DNA from 3 places in the Paenibacillus stellifer genome. Region 1 is predicted to be linked to each of the others. Evidence: riboswitches for the same ligand, from Rfam matches in the RefSeq annotation. Region 1 holds a riboswitch; each other region holds the start of a gene.
What was found. A riboswitch is a leader RNA that binds a small molecule or an ion and turns the genes downstream of it on or off. The one in region 1 is predicted to bind thiamine pyrophosphate.
Positions count from the first base shown of each region.

Region 2: linked by a shared signal. The riboswitch ahead of PSTEL_RS02245 (ABC transporter substrate-binding protein) and the one ahead of PSTEL_RS09595 (thiamine phosphate synthase) in region 1 are both predicted to bind thiamine pyrophosphate.
Region 3: linked by a shared signal. The riboswitch ahead of PSTEL_RS12160 (ABC transporter ATP-binding protein) and the one ahead of PSTEL_RS09595 (thiamine phosphate synthase) in region 1 are both predicted to bind thiamine pyrophosphate.

Region 1 covers NZ_CP009286.1:2,137,178-2,143,788, reverse strand. The annotation lists gene PSTEL_RS09610 (thiazole synthase) at 1-25, opposite strand, end outside; gene PSTEL_RS09605 (ThiF family adenylyltransferase) at 84-1,118, opposite strand; gene thiS (sulfur carrier protein ThiS) at 1,121-1,333, opposite strand; gene PSTEL_RS09595 (thiamine phosphate synthase) at 1,308-1,985, opposite strand; TPP riboswitch at 2,105-2,207, opposite strand; gene PSTEL_RS09590 (SDR family oxidoreductase) at 2,311-3,183, opposite strand; gene PSTEL_RS09585 (hypothetical protein) at 3,395-3,826, opposite strand; gene icd (NADP-dependent isocitrate dehydrogenase) at 4,030-5,325, opposite strand; gene citZ (citrate synthase) at 5,460-6,572, opposite strand.
Region 2 covers NZ_CP009286.1:462,575-469,185, reverse strand. The annotation lists gene PSTEL_RS02270 (EAL domain-containing protein) at 1-226, opposite strand, end outside; gene PSTEL_RS02260 (pyridoxamine 5'-phosphate oxidase family protein) at 538-978, opposite strand; gene PSTEL_RS02255 (hypothetical protein) at 1,169-2,608, shown strand; gene PSTEL_RS02250 (hypothetical protein) at 2,613-2,807, opposite strand; TPP riboswitch at 2,937-3,050, shown strand; gene PSTEL_RS02245 (ABC transporter substrate-binding protein) at 3,209-4,276, shown strand; gene PSTEL_RS02240 (thiamine-binding protein) at 4,324-4,617, shown strand; gene PSTEL_RS02235 (ABC transporter permease) at 4,614-5,375, shown strand; gene PSTEL_RS02230 (ABC transporter ATP-binding protein) at 5,412-6,248, shown strand; gene nfsA (oxygen-insensitive NADPH nitroreductase) at 6,486-6,611, opposite strand, start outside.
Region 3 covers NZ_CP009286.1:2,672,206-2,678,816, reverse strand. The annotation lists gene PSTEL_RS12170 (hypothetical protein) at 1-321, shown strand, start outside; gene PSTEL_RS12165 (S-layer homology domain-containing protein) at 810-1,472, shown strand; TPP riboswitch at 1,659-1,764, shown strand; gene PSTEL_RS12160 (ABC transporter ATP-binding protein) at 1,905-2,666, shown strand; gene PSTEL_RS12155 (ABC transporter permease) at 2,647-3,423, shown strand; gene PSTEL_RS28095 (ABC transporter substrate-binding protein) at 3,420-4,502, shown strand; gene thiM (hydroxyethylthiazole kinase) at 4,521-5,312, shown strand; gene PSTEL_RS12140 (DUF3888 domain-containing protein) at 5,362-5,904, opposite strand; gene thiD (bifunctional hydroxymethylpyrimidine kinase/phosphomethylpyrimidine kinase) at 5,993-6,611, shown strand, end outside.

The sequences.
Region 1 (6,611 bases):
CGATATGAAAGAGATCCTGTGACATTGAATAATTCCTCCTTGATTCCCATTAGGATTTCATAACATAAGCTTCATGGTGCGAATTACCCGAAATAGCGATGATACAGCGAACGCGCCTCCGCCGGATCGCCGGTTCCGTGAACGAGGACGCGTCCGTCCGGAAACACCGCCAGCCGGCGGTGATCCGCTGTAAAAGAAAGCATGAACGGATTCCGCTCCACTCTTCCATAAGGAGCCAGCCGTCTTCCCCACTCCTCCAGGTCCAGCTTGAGCGGCGCGGGCGGAGAAATCTGCACCGTATCCCGTCCGCACAGGACAGCCGTCCTGGTGTGGGAGGCTGCAGACAGATACGGATAGGTCCGGCTCGTCCCGCAAGACGGACAATCGGCTCGCTTCAGCTTGTCCGTGCGGACGGACGAGTGACGGTTCGTCCACAGGTCGAAGGAGACCAACGTGCCCCGCAGCGCTTCCGTACGGCCTGACAGCCATTTCAGCGCCTCGGCAGTCTGAAAAGCGGCGGTCATCTGTACGGCAGGTCCGATAATGCCTGCCGTATCGCATGTATCCGTCCCTCCGGGTATTCCGTCCATCAGACAATGCAGACAGGCGCTCTGCCCTGGGACGATTGTCATCGACAGCCCATAGCTGCCGGTACAGGCTCCGTATATCCAGGGGATGTCCATTTTGGCGGTAATATCGTTCAGAATCATCCGAACCTCAAAATTGTCGGAGGCGTCCAGAACAAGATCGACGCCGTCCATATAGAGAGCGATGTCACCCGCTGTAATATCGGCGACGATGCCCTCCACTTCAACCGCCGAATTGACACTCCGCAGCCTTCGCGCGGCCGCAGCCGCTTTCGGCATATGCTCGGCGGCATCCGCCTCGTCATATAAATTCTGCCGCTGCAAATTGCTCCACTCCACATAATCGCGGTCAACGAGCGTAACGCGGCCTACCCCCGAGCGGACCATCGTCTCCGCACATGCCGAGCCTAGAGCGCCCGCTCCAACGATCAAGACCTTCTTCTCCGCCAGTCTGCGCTGGCCTTCGGCGCCGATTCCATAGAAGCGCTCCTGCCTGCTGTAACGGCTCTCCTCATCAGGTTTCATGCTCATGATCAGCCTCCCCCCACAAAATGCACCAGCTCGATCCGGTCGCCATTGTTAAGCGACAGTTGGTCATATTCCTCCCGGCTGACGATCTCTCCGTTCAATTCCACAACCAGTCTCCGGTCCTTCCATTCCGGAAGCCGGAGAAGCCCGGCTAGCGTCCCGCATTCCTCAGGGAGCAAGGTTTCCTCTCCGTTAATTACCACCTTCAACGCCAACATCTCCTTCCGTAATTTCCTTCATTGCAGCCTCCGCTGCCTCACCCTTCATTGCGGCCTCCGCCGCCTCACGGTAAGCTCTCGCTGCCGACACCGGATCTTCAGCCCCGCAAATGCCGGACAGAACCGCGAACCCGGCCGCTCCTGTACGCAGCACTTCTCCCGCCAGCTCCGGCCCGATACCGCCGATGGCGATGACGGGAGCCGGACAGGCGCGAACCGCTGCCTGAAGTCCGCCAATCCCTCTCGCAGGAAGACCGGGCTTGCTCGCCGAGGCATAGACATGGCCGTACAGGCAGAAATCCGCTCCTTCCCTTGCCGCCAAGGCCGCCTCTTCCGGCGAATGAACAGAGCATCCCAGGCGGATGCCGGGAGCAATCCTCCTTGCTGCTGAGGCCGGCAGGCTGTGTCCGGCAAGCTGCACACCTCCCGCCCCGGAGGCCAGCGCGACATCCAGCCGGTCGTTCACGATCATTTTTCCGAGCGGAACGCCGTGCTCTGCCATTTCCTCCACAAGCCGAAGCAGCTCCTTCGCAGTGATTCTTTTTTCCCGCAAATGAATAAAATCCACGAAAGGATGTACCCCGGCGGCAATCGCAAGAAGAGATTCGAGGTTCATGTCTCCTTGGGACACCAGATGGATCTCGGGACGCATGGATATAGCTCCTTTCTCTAGGCACTGTGCGCCGCTTCTCATTCCCAGATGCAAAAAACCGCCCTCCCGAAGGAAGGCGGCGGAAATCGCGTTAACTGAACCACAAAGGCTGAATAAACGTCCATTCGCTCTCACTTCCCTACGCTGGTATAAACCAGATCAGGTTCGAAGGGTCCGAACTTAAACGTTCGTCTCAGCCTTGCGGCGCCCCCAGTGTCAACGACTATGAAATTGAGTAACCACAGGTAGTGTAGCATATATTCCCAGCAAATCCTATCCCTTTTGTTATAAAAGGGCTGTACCGCCTAAGATTAGCCGCGTTCGATTAGCTGCCTACAATTTCGCCGCCGTTAACATGCATCACCTGGCCGCTGACATACGACGAATCGTCGGATGCCAGATACACAAAGGCGGGAGCCAGCTCCTCCGGCTGACCCGGACGCTTCATCGGCTGCGAAGCGCCGAACTCGCTGACTTTCTTCTCGTCGAACGTGGACGGAATGAGCGGCGTCCAGATCGGCCCCGGCGCTACCGCGTTGACGCGAATGCCCTTGCTTATAAGGTTCATGGACAGGGACCGGGTGAACGCCAGAATGGCGCCTTTTGTTGCGGAATAGTCCAGCAGCTGAGGGCTGCCCCGGTAAGCCGTTATCGAAGTCGTATTTACGATGGTTGAGCCTTGTCCCAGATGGGGCATCGCCGCCTTCGTCAAATAGAACATCGAGAAAATATTCGTGCGGAATGTCCGTTCCAGCTGTTCGTTCGTAATATATTCGATCTTCTCCTGCGGATGCTGCTCAGCGGCATTGTTGATCAGAATGTCCAGCTTGCCGAGCCCTTCCACGGTTTTGTTGATGAGGTCCTGGCAAAAGGCTTCTACACCGATGTCGCCGGACACGAGTATGCACTTGCGTCCTTCCTGCTCGACCTGGCGTTTCGTCTCCTCTGCATCGGTATGCTCATTCAGATACGAAATCACCACATCGGCGCCTTCTTTGGCAAAAGCTACCGCCACCGCACGGCCGATCCCGCTGTCTCCTCCCGTAATAAGAGCTGCCTTGCCCAGCAGCTTGCCCGCCGCCTTGTAGTCTTTAGGCTCATACTTGGGAGGCGGCGTCATTTCCGACTCAAGGCCGGGCTGGTGATTCTGATGCTGGGGCGGCAAAGTCTTCAGGTTGCTCAAATTGCTCTCGGGCATATCTCATTCTCCTCTCGTAGTTGTCTGGCTGGCCCGCACTTTCTTTAGGATGGCTGGATTAATTGCTAATATACCGGTTCTTTCAGTTGTTCCAGCCATTATGTAAATTTACTTAACCAATCGAAAAAGGCTCAAACAGCAAAAAGAAGCTGAGCCGAGGTCACCGGAATGACCGCAGTTCAGCTTCAAACATACGAGAGGCAGCAATTCTTTAGATAATCTCGTTAAACACCATGAAGAACAGCATCACGAGCAGCAATACCGCCAGCAGGGCGCTGAGCGTCCGGATTTTGCCGGTTTCGCTTGTGACATCGCGGTTCTCCTTCATGCCATTTGCGGCCAGGCGGAGGGGTTTGCCCATAATGCCGGCAAGTGCGAACATCGCAAGCAGCAGCAGCGTAACGATGATCATCCAGGGTACCGAAAGATCATCTTTCTTGGTCATCATGTAGCCGCCGGTCAGCAGCTGGATGACAAGCCCGTATTGGGCAAAGCGGTTGAAACCGCCGATCGCGCTGAGTGTGCCTTCCTTGGCCGCAGACGACAGCTTCTCAGCCTTGCTGAGAACAAAAGGCAGCACCAGATAGAAGCCGAGCGCCACCGTACCGATCATATGTAGAAACATTAGCACATGCCAGTCCATAACACGATCCTCCCAACATTACTATGATTTATGTTACATCTAACGATATTATAGCAAATCGACTATCATTCCAAAAGAAAAACCCCGCTTTATCCACATAAAGCGAGGTTTCTCGTTCATATAATTGTCAATAACGGAAGGATGGTCCCGTAACACATGGTCCAAGCCGTTACAAGTTTCGCCGGCTCCGCCCAATTGCGGAACTACATATGCTTGATGACTTCGTCAGCGAATTCCGAACACTTGAGCTCGGTTGCGCCTTCCATCAAACGTGCAAAATCATAGGTAACTGTCTTGTTGTTGATCGCCGTTCCCATGCCTTTGTAGATCAGATCGGCGGCTTCCTGCCAGCCCAGATGCTCCAGCATCATAACGCCGGACAGCACGACCGAACCCGGGTTCACGACATCCTTGTCGGCATATTTCGGAGCGGTGCCATGAGTCGCTTCAAAAATGGCATGTCCAGTCACATAGTTGATGTTCGCGCCAGGCGCGATGCCGATTCCGCCGATTTGCGCTGCCAGCGCATCGGACAGGTAGTCGCCGTTCAGGTTCAGCGTAGCAATGACGTCGAAATCCGTCGGCCGCGTCAGCACCTGCTGCAGTGCGATATCCGCAATGGCGTCCTTGATGATGACTTTGCCTTCCTGCTCGGCTGCTTTCTGGGCCGCATTAGCCGCGTCGGTACCTTCGGCATCCTTGATCTTGTCGTACTGGTTCCATGTGAACACCTTGTCGCCGAATTCCTGCTCGGCCACTTCATAGCCCCAGTTCTTGAACGCGCCTTCCGTGAACTTCATGATATTGCCTTTATGCACAAGCGTAACGCTCTTGCGGCCATGCTTGACCGCATATTCGACAGCTGCCCGGACGAGACGCTTGGAGCCTTCCGAGGATACCGGCTTGATGCCGATGCCCGACGTCTCAGGGAAGCGGATCTTGCTTACACCCATTTCATTTTGCAAAAATTCGATGACCTTCTTAACCTGCTCCGAGCCTTCCTGGTATTCGATACCGGCATAAATATCTTCCGTGTTCTCGCGGAAAATAACCATGTCGACCAGCTCCGGATGCTTGACCGGAGAAGGCACGCCGTCGAAATAACGGACGGGACGCAGGCAGACATACAGATCCAGCTCCTGACGAAGGGCCACATTCAGGGAACGGATGCCTCCGCCGATCGGAGTCGTGAGCGGTCCCTTGATCGCCACGATATATTCGCGGATTGCTTCGAGCGTATCGTTAGGCAGCCATTCTCCATATGTATTGAACGCCTTCTCTCCGGCGAACACTTCGTACCAGGCAATGCTCTTCTTGCCGCCGTAAGCTTTCTCTACCGCAGCGTCGAGTACGCGCTTGGACGCCTTCCAGATATCCCGGCCCGTTCCGTCGCCTTCAATGAATGGAATGACCGGATGATCCGGAACCAGGAGTTTGCCTCCTTCAATGGTAATTTGCTCGCCTTCCGTTGGCAGTTCGAATTTTTCCAGCTTCAACATGAATGTATAGTCCTCCTTATAAATGGGTGTGTGCAGCGTACGCTTCTTTCATCGGTCATAAGGCTGCCATCAACCATCTCAAGGAAAGAAGCATACGCCTGCCATTAACGCTGCCGCGCTAGCCTGAAGTTCACCTATCTTTCATCAACCGGAACATATTTCTGCTCCACCAGGCCCGTATACTCCGCGCGCGGACGGATAATCCGGTTATCCTCATACTGCTCGAGAATATGCGCGGTCCATCCCGATACCCGGCTGATGGCAAAGATCGGCGTGAACAGCTCACGCTCTATGCCTAATTGAGTATACACGGAGGCGGAATAAAAATCGACATTCGGCCGCAGGCCTTTCTGTCCGGTAACCAGTTCTTCGACCTTAACCGACATGTCGAACAGACGCGTGTCGCCTTTCATAATGCCGAGTTCGCGGGACATTTTCATGAGATGCTTGGCGCGTGGATCGCCGTTCTTGTAGACGCGGTGTCCGAAGCCCATGATCTTCTCCCGGCGCTCCAGCTTCGTGCGGATATACGGCTCGACATTCGACAGAGTGCCGATCTCCTCCAGCATCTTCATAACCGCCTCATTGGCGCCGCCGTGCAGCGGTCCCTTCAGAGCGCCGACAGCCGAAGTAACGCCGGAGTATATATCGGACAATGTAGCGACCGTTACTCTGCCGGCAAAAGTTGAGGCGTTGAGTTCGTGATCAGCGTGCAGCACAAGCGCCGTATCCAGCGCCTTAACGGATATCATGTCGGGTTGTTGACCCCGAAGCATATACAGGAAGTTCTCCGCGATGGAGACGCCCTTAAGCGGAGCCACCGGCTCCAGTCCTTGGCGTATGCGCGCAAGCGCCGCGACGATCGTCGGAACCTGGGCCTGCAGCTTGACGGCCTTGATCTCGTTGGACTCACGGCTCATGTCATCGGCGGCTTCGTCGTACAGAGCCAGGCTCGATACGGCCGAACGCAGAGCCGCCATCGTATTCGCATCCTTCGGATACAGCTTCATCTGGGCAATGACCGGCTCCGGAATCGCCGCAAAATCGCTGAGATCCCGTTTCAGCTTATCCAGTTCGGCCGTGGTAGGCAGCGAACCGAACCAGAGCAGAAAGACAGTCTCTTCGAAGCTTGCATGTTCCGCAAGATCGTCAATATCGTAGCCGCGGTACGTAAGTACGCCGTCCACGATCGAGCTGATGGATGAAGTAGTGGCAACGATGCCTTCCAGTCCTTTGGTAACTGTCATTGTCTCAATCTCTCCTTTGGCCAACCGGATAATCTTAAT
Region 2 (6,611 bases), 1.7 Mb from region 1:
AAAGAGATACCCATCGTTCCGCCGGTTCATGCCGGTGCTTCCCTTTCAGACATACCGTGATAGACTCCGCGTTCTCCCTTTCCTCCAGCAGATCGACGATGGACAGAATTTGGTCGCGGGACCGGTACGGGATTACATACTCGCTGCCGTTCATGATGTCGCAATGAAATCCGGCACCCTGCATGGCGTTCTCAAGGCAGGGCATAACCGGCCTGACTTTCATCATTCCCTCATCCTCCATCGGGGTGGCGGGATAACAGTCGCTGCAATGCATAGGTGTCCTCCTTGGGAACTGTATAATACCGATAATGCCGTTATTATACCAGCTTTTCCCCGGGGAATCAGGAAACGTATGGAAAAACAACCCTGCCAACCGGGACTTGAGCCGCTGCCTGCCGCAGCTAGTCCAGGTCTTTTGCGAAAGACTCCGGATAACAAAAAAGTACATGCAAAAACAGGCCAACCAGAAGTTTCTGGCTGACCTGATCTAACGAAGCGCTCCTTGGCTGCCGCTCCTCCTGTATATAGGCTCCGAGTTTATTTGATAGCTGAAGCCGTCTCCTTCTCCCATACCTCATGCTGGGCGTTCTTGCCGGTATACTCGATCCGTGTCGGAGCAAGCTCCAGGATCACATAATCAGGATCATCCGGTCCGCTGAACCAGCGCTCCAGATCCTTGCTCCACACCTTGCCGCGAAGCGATTCGTCCTTGGTGACGGAAGCCCGGGCCTCAATCCCGACAACGTCCTTCGTGCCTCCGGCTTCAAAGCCGAGCAGCAGGTAGACATTCGGATTATTCTGAAGCTCTTCCACCTTATGCGTCTTGCGGTCGGTCGCCAGCATAATCTTCAGGCCGTCATGAAAAATAGCCATATAACGCACCTTCGGCTTGTTGCCGGCTTCAATCGTAGCAAAGGAACCAAACTTATTGTCATCAAGCGCCTGCATAATGTGCTGCTCCAGCTCTTTCTTATCCATCTTGTGTCCCGTCTCCTTTCTGTGCCAAACCCATCGCTTATAGGCGAGGACTTCCGATACTTGTTAATGTACCCGCTCGGGGAAGAATGAATCCGGGGAGAGAGCTATTCCCGTTTTTTTGCAGCTCCTGAAAGGGTAAGGTACACTTAGGAGATTCAGAATGATTAACGTTGTAGCCGGGAGGAATGTTATGAACCAGCAGAGTGGCGAACCCATCTTGCATACTGCGCTATTGCAGTTTATTTTCCCTTTCTCGATCACTAAGGGACTGGGGCCGAGGCTTGCGGAAAGATTGGGCCGGGACGGCTTCACCCCCTTTTTCCTGGATCGCAAAGAACTGCAGCATGAATATTACGGGGACGGCTACTGCGTATCGCATGAGCACATGGAGCGTTCTTACATGCCGTTTGCCGCACATGTACTGTTTCCGAGAAAAGGACAGGACCATGACACCTTTCGCCGCTTTTCCCGGGTGAATGGGCTTGAATGCACGATGGATCTGACCCAGTGCTGCATCCCCTTTCAGGTGCTGTCGACCGATGTGTTCATCTGCCCGTTTCAGCTTGGTTTTGTCACGGTGCGCACCCGAATTGAGGGAGACCGGATTCCTCTTAAACATGTCCTTGAATTCGCCGATCGTTTCCGTTCCCTGGAAAATGTGACGGAAGCAGACGCCGCCTGCCGCATCGTCTGCGAAGACAAGTCATTCGAACAGATGGAGGATTTCGTGTTCCGGAATTTGGTGAAGGGGCTTGAGGATTTTCTTGACCAGTCCGATCTGGACGGCGCTTACTTCGAGACGCTGCCATTCTTCGTGGATGAGCGGATGATGGTGCAGGCTTTCTATGGATTGGAAGAAGGTGCGGAGATTGATCCGCAGACCTGTTACCGGGCTTCGCAGCTGGACGGCATGACGCAGGACGGCAGCCCGTATACAAGCGCGAGCAGCGCAGAATATATCGAGGATTACTGCCGGGACCACCGCTACAGCCGCTGGGGGCCGGACACCTACTATATGACGAACGAGCAGACCTTCTGCTGTCTCAGCCGGTCCGGTCCCGAAATCTCTCTCAAGCTGGCGAACCAGATGTACGGGGAATATTATTACGGTCTGCTGCTCAGCCTTTTTCATAAAATCGTTCTGCTCAAGCTGGCCAATGTCCATTCGAGGCTGCGCATCGAGCGCGACAATGAAGAAATTCAGGATCTCATCTATTACATTAACAAGTTCTCGGCCAAGTTCTATTTCATGGAGCTTATTTCACAGACACAGGGGCGCGAAATCTTCTACCAGCTTCGAAAAGTATACGGCAACGACGAGCTGTTCGAGGAAGTGAAGCAGACGCTGGCGGACCTGTTTCAGTATCAGGAGAAGTTTCAGGCCAAGCGCCGGGACAATCTGCTCATGATTCTGACCGTCTTCACGGTCGTCAGCGGCATATACGGCATGAACCAGGTCATCGACGACCTGAAGGGCAGCATCGACTGGAGCAAAATGAGCGGCTACTCTCCCTTCGAGTATCTGGCGCTGTTCCTGACCTTCAGCGGCATCACGGTCAGCGCCATCCTGACGATCCGCGAGCTCTGGGGCAGCATCAGATCCCGTCTGCGCCGCAGAAAGTTCGAGTAGCGGGCTAGAGCAGGGAGATCGGGGTTTCGCCAGCTGTCCAAGAACCGCCGCAGAAATCATCCCGGGCGAAAGCGGAGCGGACGGAGACGCCGCCAGATTTCGCCTGACGCCGTTCCTTATGGCCCGCGTCGCGGTTGGACCGCCCAATTCCAGTGCCGGGCAGAAAGCGCAGGCAGCAGGCGGGAGGCCGCCGGGACATGCAGAACAACAGCCTGTTTCCGGAAAATTCCGCCCGTTATAAGGCCTTGACCGGGTCCCCGCCCACTGGACAATTCCCGAGTCCTGTGTCTATAATACCCGTAAGCAGCAGAAGAAATGCCCGGAACTTCATATGAACCAGGGGTGCTGGAATAACGGCCGGCTGAGAGTGTATCCCGCAAAGATACTGACCCTTATACCTGATCTGGATAATGCCAGCGTAGGAATGACATCGCCGTGCAGCCCGCCTTGCCAAGGCAGCCGCACCTCATGCGCTCAGCCGCGTCCCGCCGTATCCAGGGACGCTTTTTTGTCGTTTCGGGGGGGAGAACCGTCTGCTTGAAAGCTTTCGGGACCGCGATTAACGGTCCCAAGACAGATATAAAGGAGAGAAGCACTGTGATGGGGATCAACAAATGGTTAAGACCGGCTCTGGCCGGCCTGCTCGTACTTGCCGTATCGGGCTGCGGAGCAGGGAATAACGCAGGAGGCACTGACAAAGCCGGAGAAGGTCAGACCTCGCCTTCTGCCAGTTCCGCAGCATCGGCGGCCGCTTCGCCAGCCGTAAGCGCCAAGGTGAAGGTCGCGCTCGACTGGACGCCGAATACGAATCATACCGGACTGTACGTGGCCAAGGAGCTCGGATATTACCAGGAGGAAGGCCTGGATGTCGAGATCGTACAGCCGGGCGAGGCCGGTTCGGACACGATGGTCGCATCCGGAGAAGCCGCCTTCGGCGTCGGCGCCCAGGACAGCCTGACGCTGGCCCGCATTCAAGGCGTGCCGCTCGTCTCCATCGCCGCCATCATCCAGCATAATACCTCCGGCTTCGCGGCTCCCAAGGACCGGAACATCAAGTCGCCCAAGGACTTCGAGGGCAAAACCTACGGCGGCTGGGGCTCGCCGGTAGAAGAAGCCGCGATGAAGGCCATCATGGACCCCGAAGGCGGAGACGTGAAGAAGGTCAAGCAGGTTACGATCGGGGAAGCCGATTATTTCACGGCCGTCAAACGCGACATTGACTTCGCCTGGATTTTCTACGGATGGACAGGCATTCAGGCCGAGCTCCGGAACGAGCCGCTCGATATGCTGTACCTGAAAGACTATGCGCCGCAGCTCGATTACTATACGCCGGTGCTGACGACCAGCGAGAAGGAAATCGCCGATCACCCCGAAGTGGTGAAGGCTTTCCTGAAAGCGACGTCGAAGGGCTATCAGTACGCGATCGACCATCCGAAGGAAGCCGCGGACATCCTGATCAAGGCGGTGCCGGATCTGGATGCCGATCTCGTGCAGGCGAGCCAGAAATGGCTCAGTCCGAAATACAAGGACGACGCTTCCCGCTGGGGCGAGCAGAAGGCCGAGGTATGGAAGAATTACGCGGACTGGATGTACGGGCTGAAGCTGCTCGATCAGCCGCTTGAATCTTCCAAGGCGTTCACGAACGATTTTTTGCCGGACGGACAGTAAGACCGCCCTTTGCTTAGATTCCATACAACCGAAAGGAAGAGATAATTATGGCAAGCACACTGCTGAGCATTCAGGTCATTCCGAAGACGCCGGGAGGCGAAGATTCGATCCCCTATGTGGACACAGCGATTGAGGTCATTCAGCGCTCCGGCGTGAAGCATCAGGTGAACGCGCTGGAGACGACAATGGAAGGCGAGCTGCCGGAACTGCTGGAGATCGTGAAGGAGATGCAGGAAGCACTGATTGAAGCCGGCTGCCCGAGCGTCATCTCCCAAATCAAAATCGCCCATTATCCGGGCGGAATCAGCATGGACGGACTGACGGAGAAATATCGTCCGTGAATTCCCTTTGGAATAAAATCTGGCCGCCGCTGCTGACGGTCATTCTGTTCCTCGCACTGTGGCAGCTGTCGGTCTCCTGGTTTCATATTGAAAAATGGGTCCTGCCCGCCCCCTCCGATCTCTGGAAAGAGGCGTCGGCAGGCTCCGCTTCGCTCAGGGGCCATATGCTGGCGACGCTGCGGCTGACTCTCATCGGCTTCCCGATCGGCGTGCTGACCGGTATCCTTGCTGCCATGATACTCTATCTGCTGCCCGGTCTGTCGCGGGCGTTCTACCCGCTGCTCATTCTGAGCCAGAATGTGCCCATCGTCGCGCTCGGTCCGCTGCTCGTCATCTGGTTCGGCTTCGGTCTGCTGCCGAAGGTGATTCTTATCACGCTGGTCTGCTTCTTTCCCGTCGCCGTTGCCGGCCTGGGCGGACTGGCCCAGACCGACCGGGTCATGCTGAACTACATGAAGATGGCCGGCGCCTCGCGGTGGCAAATATTCACCAAGCTCGAGCTGCCGCACTCGCTGCCCTCGCTATTCTCGGGCATCAAAATTTCCGCAGCCTATGCCGTGACCGGCGCGGTCGTCGCCGAGCTGGTCGGCTCCGGCGAAGGACTGGGCTATTACATGCAGTTGCAGAAAGCGGCCTACCGCACGGACCGCATGTTTCTCGCCATTATTCTGATTGTTCTGCTCAGTCTTCTGCTGTTCGCCGCCGTCGCCTTGCTGGAGAAGTGGCTGATCCGCTGGAAGCCCCGCAAGCATGAATAGACGTCAGATCCTGGGAGCCTTGAAAGGAGCGGCCTTATGAAGCCTATGAATATACCCGGCTCCGGCGTCCCTGAGCCGGCCTCTCAATCGCCCGCTCTGAACGTATCCGGCGTCTCCAAATCGTTCCGCCAGAAAGGACAGAGCCTACAGGTCCTGGACAACGTCTCCCTGACCGTCAGCCGCCAGGAGTTCGTGTCGATCGTCGGGCCTTCCGGCTGTGGCAAAAGCACGCTGCTCCAGATTATCGGAGGATTGATCCGGCCGGATTCCGGCTCAATCTCGATGAGCGGCAAGCCCGTCACTGGCGAGAGAGGCGGCATCAGCTATATGCCGCAGCAGCCGGCGCTGCTGCCGTGGCGCAGCGTCGAGGACAACGTCATTCTCGCCCGCGAGCTGAAAGGCGCGGCGAGAGGCGCAGCCCGCGAGGAAGCGCGGCGCTGGCTCGCGAAGGCGGGTCTCGGCGGATTCGAAACCGCGTATCCGCACACGCTGTCGGGCGGCATGCAGCAGCGCGCCGCCTTTCTCCGCGCGCTGCTGGCGCCCCAGGAGCTTATGCTCCTGGATGAGCCGTTCAGCGCGCTCGACGCCCTGACCCGCAGCGACATGCAGCGGTGGCTGCTGGAGCTGTGGGAGGAGAACCGCCGCTCCGTGCTGTTCATCACGCACAGCATCGAGGAGGCGCTGCTGCTCTCCAGCCGGATCTATGTCTTCTCCGGCAGGCCGGGCACGATCCTGCATACGGTCGAGGTGCCCTTCCCCCGGCCGCGCCGCGACGAGATAACGGAGCATCCCGAATTCCTGCGGCTGAAGCGCCAGATGTCGGAATGGATGCGCGAGGAGCAGGCGAAGTCAGCGGCGGCAGCTCGCCGGTGAGCCGAGGACTGTCTGCGACCGTCAGGCCTGGGAATTGAATTACTGCCGATGTAAGAGCTATTCCGCATCAACGCAAGCAATAGGCCGGACATCATGGCGATGTCCGGCCTTTTTACTGTTGACAGATATGACATGTTGAGCAGATTGAGCGTGTCTGTCCCTGGAACAACTGGCCGCCCGGGCGCTATCCGGGCGGCCGGCGCGCCTGCGCCCTCTCCACCGGGAAACCCGTTCCGTTTATCGGCGGAGGAAGCCTTTGCTTCGCAGGAAGTCGCCCAGATCCAACCGGTTAGGCTCGGCAATCCACTTGGCCATGATGGCCGACCATGGCGTTTCGTTCGCCCCTCCGGTCCGTTTGCTCAG
Region 3 (6,611 bases), 540 kb from region 1:
TCCAAGAGCGTCTATTCGAACGGCACGACCATCCCGCCCGGCTTGGTCCAGTTCACCTTCAGCACTGCGATTAGCCGGCGGATCGCGAGAGCCGTCCTTCCGTTCTATCACGAGCTGTCGGTCAACCGGAATTTTGCTGCTGCCGTTGCTCTCGGCATCCGCCGTGGCGACCGGCGAGCAGTCGATCACATGGTCAGAAGCCTTGTCCGCACTTCCGCGCTTAGAGCTGTAACAATTGAGGAATCGGGCATTGCCATGAAGTTCAAATATCCCGGCTCGCCTTACCCCTATCGGAATTTGTTGTTCCGAGGGATTAATTAGTTACTGTGACCGAATCTCCGGGGTCCGATTGGATCGAGGGTTGCAAGGATTAGGGATCGCGGCTGAGACAATCCAATTTGCCCAATGCATGCTTCGGATCGCCAGATCCGGAGCATTTTAGCGTGAAATGCCGAAATGGAATGATGCGAATGTGGAGTCTTAACGATCATTAACAGCGCTTTTTTTTCCACTGAATATTAAATCTTCACCTCCCTGATATTTGCCCTACATAACTATAGCCTCCTCAATAAGATGTTGGGAACTCACATCATTATGGGGAGGTTTCAGCGAATGAAGAAGAAGCGTCAGACAGTTAAGAAGAAATCGGTTAGCTAAACCGCGGCACAAAGACATGTACATGAATTCGAAGGCAGTACTGCACCGTCAAATCCGCCGCGTGGACGAACCAGCAACATTTTCCACTGCACTTCCGTTTAGATAGTGATGGCGGCCCGCAAGGCCGTACTCTACTGGAGGTGCAGACAATAATGATATCGACCAAACATGTACTCGCGGCACTCGCGATCAGCTCACTGATTACCGCTTCAACCGGAGCTTCGGGCTTCGCTGCCGGAAGTCAATTCACCGATCTGGGATCAATGAAGGACAAGGATAAAATTGAGAGCCTGCATGAAAGAGGCTTCGTTCAAGGCCTGACGGCTTCAGAGTTCAAACCGGAGCAGGCGTTGACGGCTGCCGAAGGCGTCCAGCTGATTTCGGGCGGCTTCCAGCTCAGTCTGGCAGCCATTGATTTCGTGAAGGCGCCGGAGGCCAGCGACCATTTCGCCAAGGTGCCGGACAACGCCTGGTATGCCCAGGCTTTTATCAACGCCTTCTATAATCATGTCGACCTGCCGTCCGATCTCGATCCCAAGGCGCCTTTGACCAAGGAGCAGTTCACCTTCTACCTGATCCAGGGCATGGAGCAAGCCGGCGGACTTCCGATGATCAATATCAAACCTGCGGCTATTTCCGATGAGGACCAGCTCACTCCTTCCTACCAGGGCGCAGTCCAGCGCTCGCTGACCTACAAAGTCAACACGCTGAATGCAGACGAAGCTTTCCATCCCAAGGACAAGATCACCCGTGCGGAAGCGGCTGTTATGCTGTACAACGCGCTGGAGTATTTGCAAGAGCATAAGGCGAAGTAATGCCGATGGTATCAATAAGACTATGCACCTAACTAAGGATAAAATGTGATTTTGCTCCATATTTTGAGAAGCCGATTCTCCGTGCGAATGCACGGGGGGCGGCTGTTTGGTTATATTGAAATCCTTCATTGAGACCCAGGCATGAGGTATGTTATAGTTAAACACAATCACAACCGAATAATGACCGCATTTCACTAGGGGAGTCAATTGGACTGAGACGAAAGCCCGCGCTTTTAGACCCTTGGAACCTGATCTGGATTATACCAGCGGAGGGAAGTGAACGTCAGGACCTTACATTTCAAGCCATGCAGACACCTGCAATCATCGGCATAAACTTGTTAAAGACCCGTTCATTTCCTTCCGGAAATGGACGGGTCTTTGTTTCTTTAAGAGTAACAGGTTGGCATAAACCGGAAAGGAGCGAAACGCATTATGGACGAACTTCTGGCGCTGAACCGGTTGAGCTTCGCCTTTCCCGGGCAGCCGCCGCTCTTCTCGGAGCTGTCGCTGACCGTCCGGCGCGGCGAATTCGTCAGCATTGTCGGAGCCAGCGGCTGCGGCAAAAGCACGCTGTTCAAAATCATCGCCGGTCTTGTCCAGCAGACCGGGGGCAGCATCCGGCTGCAGGGCTTGGCTCCCGAGACAGGCCGTCTCGGCAAGACCGCTTACATGCCCCAGCAGGATCTGCTGCTGCCCTGGCGCACGGTGCAGGACAACTGCCTGCTGCCGCTGGAAATCAAGGGCAAGGCGGATGCTGCCGCCACAGCGCATGTGCGGGACATGCTGCAGCGCTTCGGCCTTGCCGAAAGCGAGAAGGCATATCCGCATGAGCTGTCCGGCGGCATGCGCCAGCGCGCGGCCTTCCTTCGCACCCTCCTGTGCGAAGGGGAACTGCTCCTGCTCGACGAGCCATTCGGCGCGCTCGACGCCATTACCAAGCGGGACATGCACCGCTGGCTGCTGGAGCTGTGGGACGGACTCGGACGGTCCGCCCTCTTCATTACACATGATCTGGAGGAAGCTCTGCTCCTCAGCGACCGGGTGCTGCTGATGCCGAAGGGTAGCAGCGGCCCGCTTCAAGAGCTTGTGGTCGGGCTGCCAAGGCCGCGCAGCTTGCAGTCGAATTATGAGCCCGGCTTCGTTGCCATGAGAGCCGAACTGGAACGGAGGCTGTATGAATCCCGCCTCGCTTAGCAAAATCTTGTCCCGCTACGGCCTGTTCCTGCTTCTGCTTCTCCTGATTGCGGCTCTCTGGGAAGGAGCCGTACGCACCGGCCATGTACCGCCGTTCATCCTGCCCGCGCCAAGCTCCATCATGGCCGCACTTCTGGACAACGCCGGACTGCTGCTCCGCACGCATCTTCCCGCGACGCTGGCGGAGACACTGACCGGCTGCCTGCTGTCCATCCTGGTCGGCATCCTGCTCGGAACAGCCATGCATCTCTCCGGCACGGTGGAAAAAGCGCTGTATCCGTTCATCGTCATCAGCCAGACGATTCCGCTGATCGCGCTGTCGCCGCTCTTCATCATGTGGTTCGGCTACTCGATGTGGAGCAAGGTCGCGGTCGTCTTCCTGACAGCCTTCTTCCCTATCGTCGTTGGCGTATACGATGGGCTGCGGCGCAGCGACGGGGGCTATCGCGACCTGCTGCTCACGATGGGCGCGAGCCGCCGCCAACTGCTGCTGAAGGTTGGCATTCCGCTGGCGCTGCCCTCCTTCTTCTCCGGACTTCGTCTGTGCGTTGTCTACTGTGTCATCGGCGCAACCATCGGCGAATGGCTCGGAGGCACCGTGGGGCTCGGCTACTACAGCCGCCGAATGGCAGGCAGCCTGCACAGCGCCGAAATGTTCGCCGCCATCTTCCTGCTGTCGGCGATGGGCCTTCTACTCTTTCTTGCCGTCCGTCTGCTCGAATTTCTAATCTTAAAGAAAAGAGGATCACAGCAATGAACCCTGTAACCCGATCTCTTCCATCCAAAACCTTGTCGCATATTAGGCGCATGGCGCTTCTTCCGGCGCTGTCCCTACTTCTGCTGACAGCCGCCTGCGGCCAATCGGCTTCGAACTCATCTACCGAATCTTCTTCCCCTGCTGCGTCTTCGCAGCCGGCGGCAGAATCTTCGAGCGCGCCTGCATCCAAGCTCACGCTGATGCTCGACTGGTATCCGAACGCCGTGCATTCGTTCCTGTATGCTGCCCAGGACCAAGGCTATTTCGCTGCACAGGGGCTTGATGTCGACATCCAGATGCCCGCAGATACGAATGATGCGCTGAAGCTTGCGGCAGCAGGCAAAATCGATCTCGCACTGAGCTACCAGCCTCAGGTGCTGATGGCGCGCGGCGAGCAGATTCCGGTCAAATCCATTGCTTCGATCGTCCGGCATCCGCTGGCACATCTGATGGCGCCGGAAGGCGGCTCCATCAAGACCCCGAAGGATCTGGAAGGCAAATCGGTTGGTTATTCCTCCATTCCATTGTATGAAGAAGCCGTCAAGACGATGGTCAAAGCGGACGGCGGCGATCCGGCCAAAGTGCAGTTCGTCGATGTCGGCTACGACCTGATTCCGGCAGTCTCAACCGGACAGACGGACGCCATAATGGGCGGCTTCATCAATCATGAACAGCTTCTGCTTCAAAAAGAAGGCCATCCGGTCGTCTCCATCAATCCGGCGGATTACGGTGTGCCGGACTACTCGGAGCTGGTGCTGGTCGCAAGCGATGAGGGCATCGAGAAGCACAAAGAAGATTTCACCAAGTTCCTCACGGCGATGCGCGAGGGCCAAAAGTTCGTTCAGGAGCACCCGGACGAGGCGCTCTCCATTCTGATGAAGCATGAGGACAAGACGGCGCCGCTTGACGCCGATATCGAGAAGCAGAGTCTGAATATTCTGCTTCCGCTGATGGATGCCGGAAGCGAGCCTTTCGGAACCCAGGACCCGGCAAGCTGGGACAAGGTGCGCCAGTGGCTGATCGATAGCAGTCTGCTTACGGAAGATATCAAAGCGGAAGACGCTTTTGTCAATTTATAATCCAGGGAGGAATTTAAGATGTCTTTTATTCAAAAACTGCGGGATGCGAATCCCCTTATTCACAACATTACGAATATTGTCGTGACCAATTTCACCGCCAACGGCTTGCTGGCGCTCGGCGCTTCTCCGTTCATGGCGGACGCCCATGAGGAAGTGGCCGATGTCGCGGCCATGTCCGGCGCGGTCCTCATTAATATCGGCACCTTGAACGAACATGCGATCAAGTCGATGCTGCTGGCCGGGAAGTCTGCCAACGCACACGGCGTGCCGCTTGTGCTTGATCCCGTCGGAGCGGGTGCAACATCGTACCGCACCGAGGTTACGCACCGCCTCACCTCCGAAATAAAGCTTACGGCACTTCGCGGCAATGTCGCCGAGGTGGCCAATGTCATCGGCGAGAAATGGTCCAGCAAAGGCGTTGACGCTGGATCGGGCGAGGGCGATGTCGTCGCCATCGCAAGGAAAGCCGCCGCTCAGCTGGACTGCATCGTCATCGTTACCGGGGCTGAGGATGTCATCACCGACAGCAAGACGACCTACATCGCCGCCAACGGCCATCCGATTCTGACCAAGGTAACGGGAACGGGCTGCCTGCTCAGCTCTGTCGTCGCGGCTTTCCTTGCGGTCGCAGGTGACCAGAAGCTTGAGGCGGCGGCTGAAGCAATCTCCTTCTACGGTGTCGCCGCAGAAATCGCAGCCGGGAAGACCGCCGGGCAGGGACCGGGCAGCTTCCAGATCGAATTCCTGAACCAGCTCTCGGTTCTGACGACTGAGCGTTACGCTGAGCTGTCCAAAATCAAGGAAGCCTAATCGGTCGGAACGCCTGATCAACGTCCGGCAGCCAATCCACTTTCTGCAATCAGTGTCCAGCAATCACCGTTCTTCCATCACACACAGCAGGTGATTCAGGAATCAATCCATTCGCCAGAACCCGGTCATTACCCGGAGTAACGGCATAATTCCAAGGTAGTGGATAGTCGCGCAGATGCCTGCAACCCAATGCGGTGACTTGGCCGATATTATCGATCCGAAAATCAAGCTCATCCTCCCCCACTGTCAGATGGGGACCCACATAGGGATGCACGAGTAGTGTCAGGTTGATGCCTGAGGATTCGTATTCCATCTTCACGATGGACGAAGCACCCGACAGAAACGGGGCGAACTGAACTTCCGGATGTTTCGTGTCCTTATAGCACCGCTTCAGTTCGGCTTGAATGTGCGGATACAGCAAAGTCAACAGCAGTCTTGTGCCATGATCCGCAGGCATCTTGCCGCTGGCTGGCTCCGGGGCCGGGACAGTCCCTTCTGGCCGCAAAGCGGCTGCTGCGGCAGCGGGATCACCAAGCAGCAGACCGGCGGCAAGAGGTACGGCGATCAATTGACGAATACGCAGTTCGCTCACTCCCTTATTGTTGTAATGGACCTGCAATTCTTAGCTATGCCCTACAATCAGGGAATTTCAATCATGACCCTGGAAAGGAGCTTTCATCATGAAGGTATACAAAGCACTCACCATTGCGGGATCGGACAGCGGCGGCGGGGCCGGCATCCAGGCCGACCTGAAGACGTTTCAGGAGCTTGGCGTCTATGGCATGTCCGCTTTGACGGCTGTCACGGCGCAGAACACGCTTGGAGTTCAGGGCGTCTATCCGCTGGAACCTGCAGCAGTGGCCCGCCAGCTTGACTCCATCGGCGAGGATCTGACGCCCGACGCTGTGAAGACCGGCATGCTGTTCAGCAGCGAAATTATCCGTAAGGTATCGGACGGAATCCGCCGGTACGGCTGGAAGAACCTTGTGGTCGATCCCGTCATGGTGGCGAAAGGCGGCTCTCCCCTGCTGCAGCAGGAAGCGGTCCGGGCTCTGGCCCAGTATCTGCTTCCGCTCGCTTTGGTGACAACGCCGAACATTCCGGAGGCGGAGATCATCGCCGGGATGACTATAGCGGGAATTGACGACTGCAAGGAGGCGGCCCGCCGGATCGCGGAAATGGGCTCGCGTTACGTCGTTGTCAAAGGCGGCCACGGCGCTGAGCCGGGAGCCGTTACAGATGTGCTGTACGATGGCACGGAATTCACCTATATCGAGAGCCCGCGAATCGACACCCCGC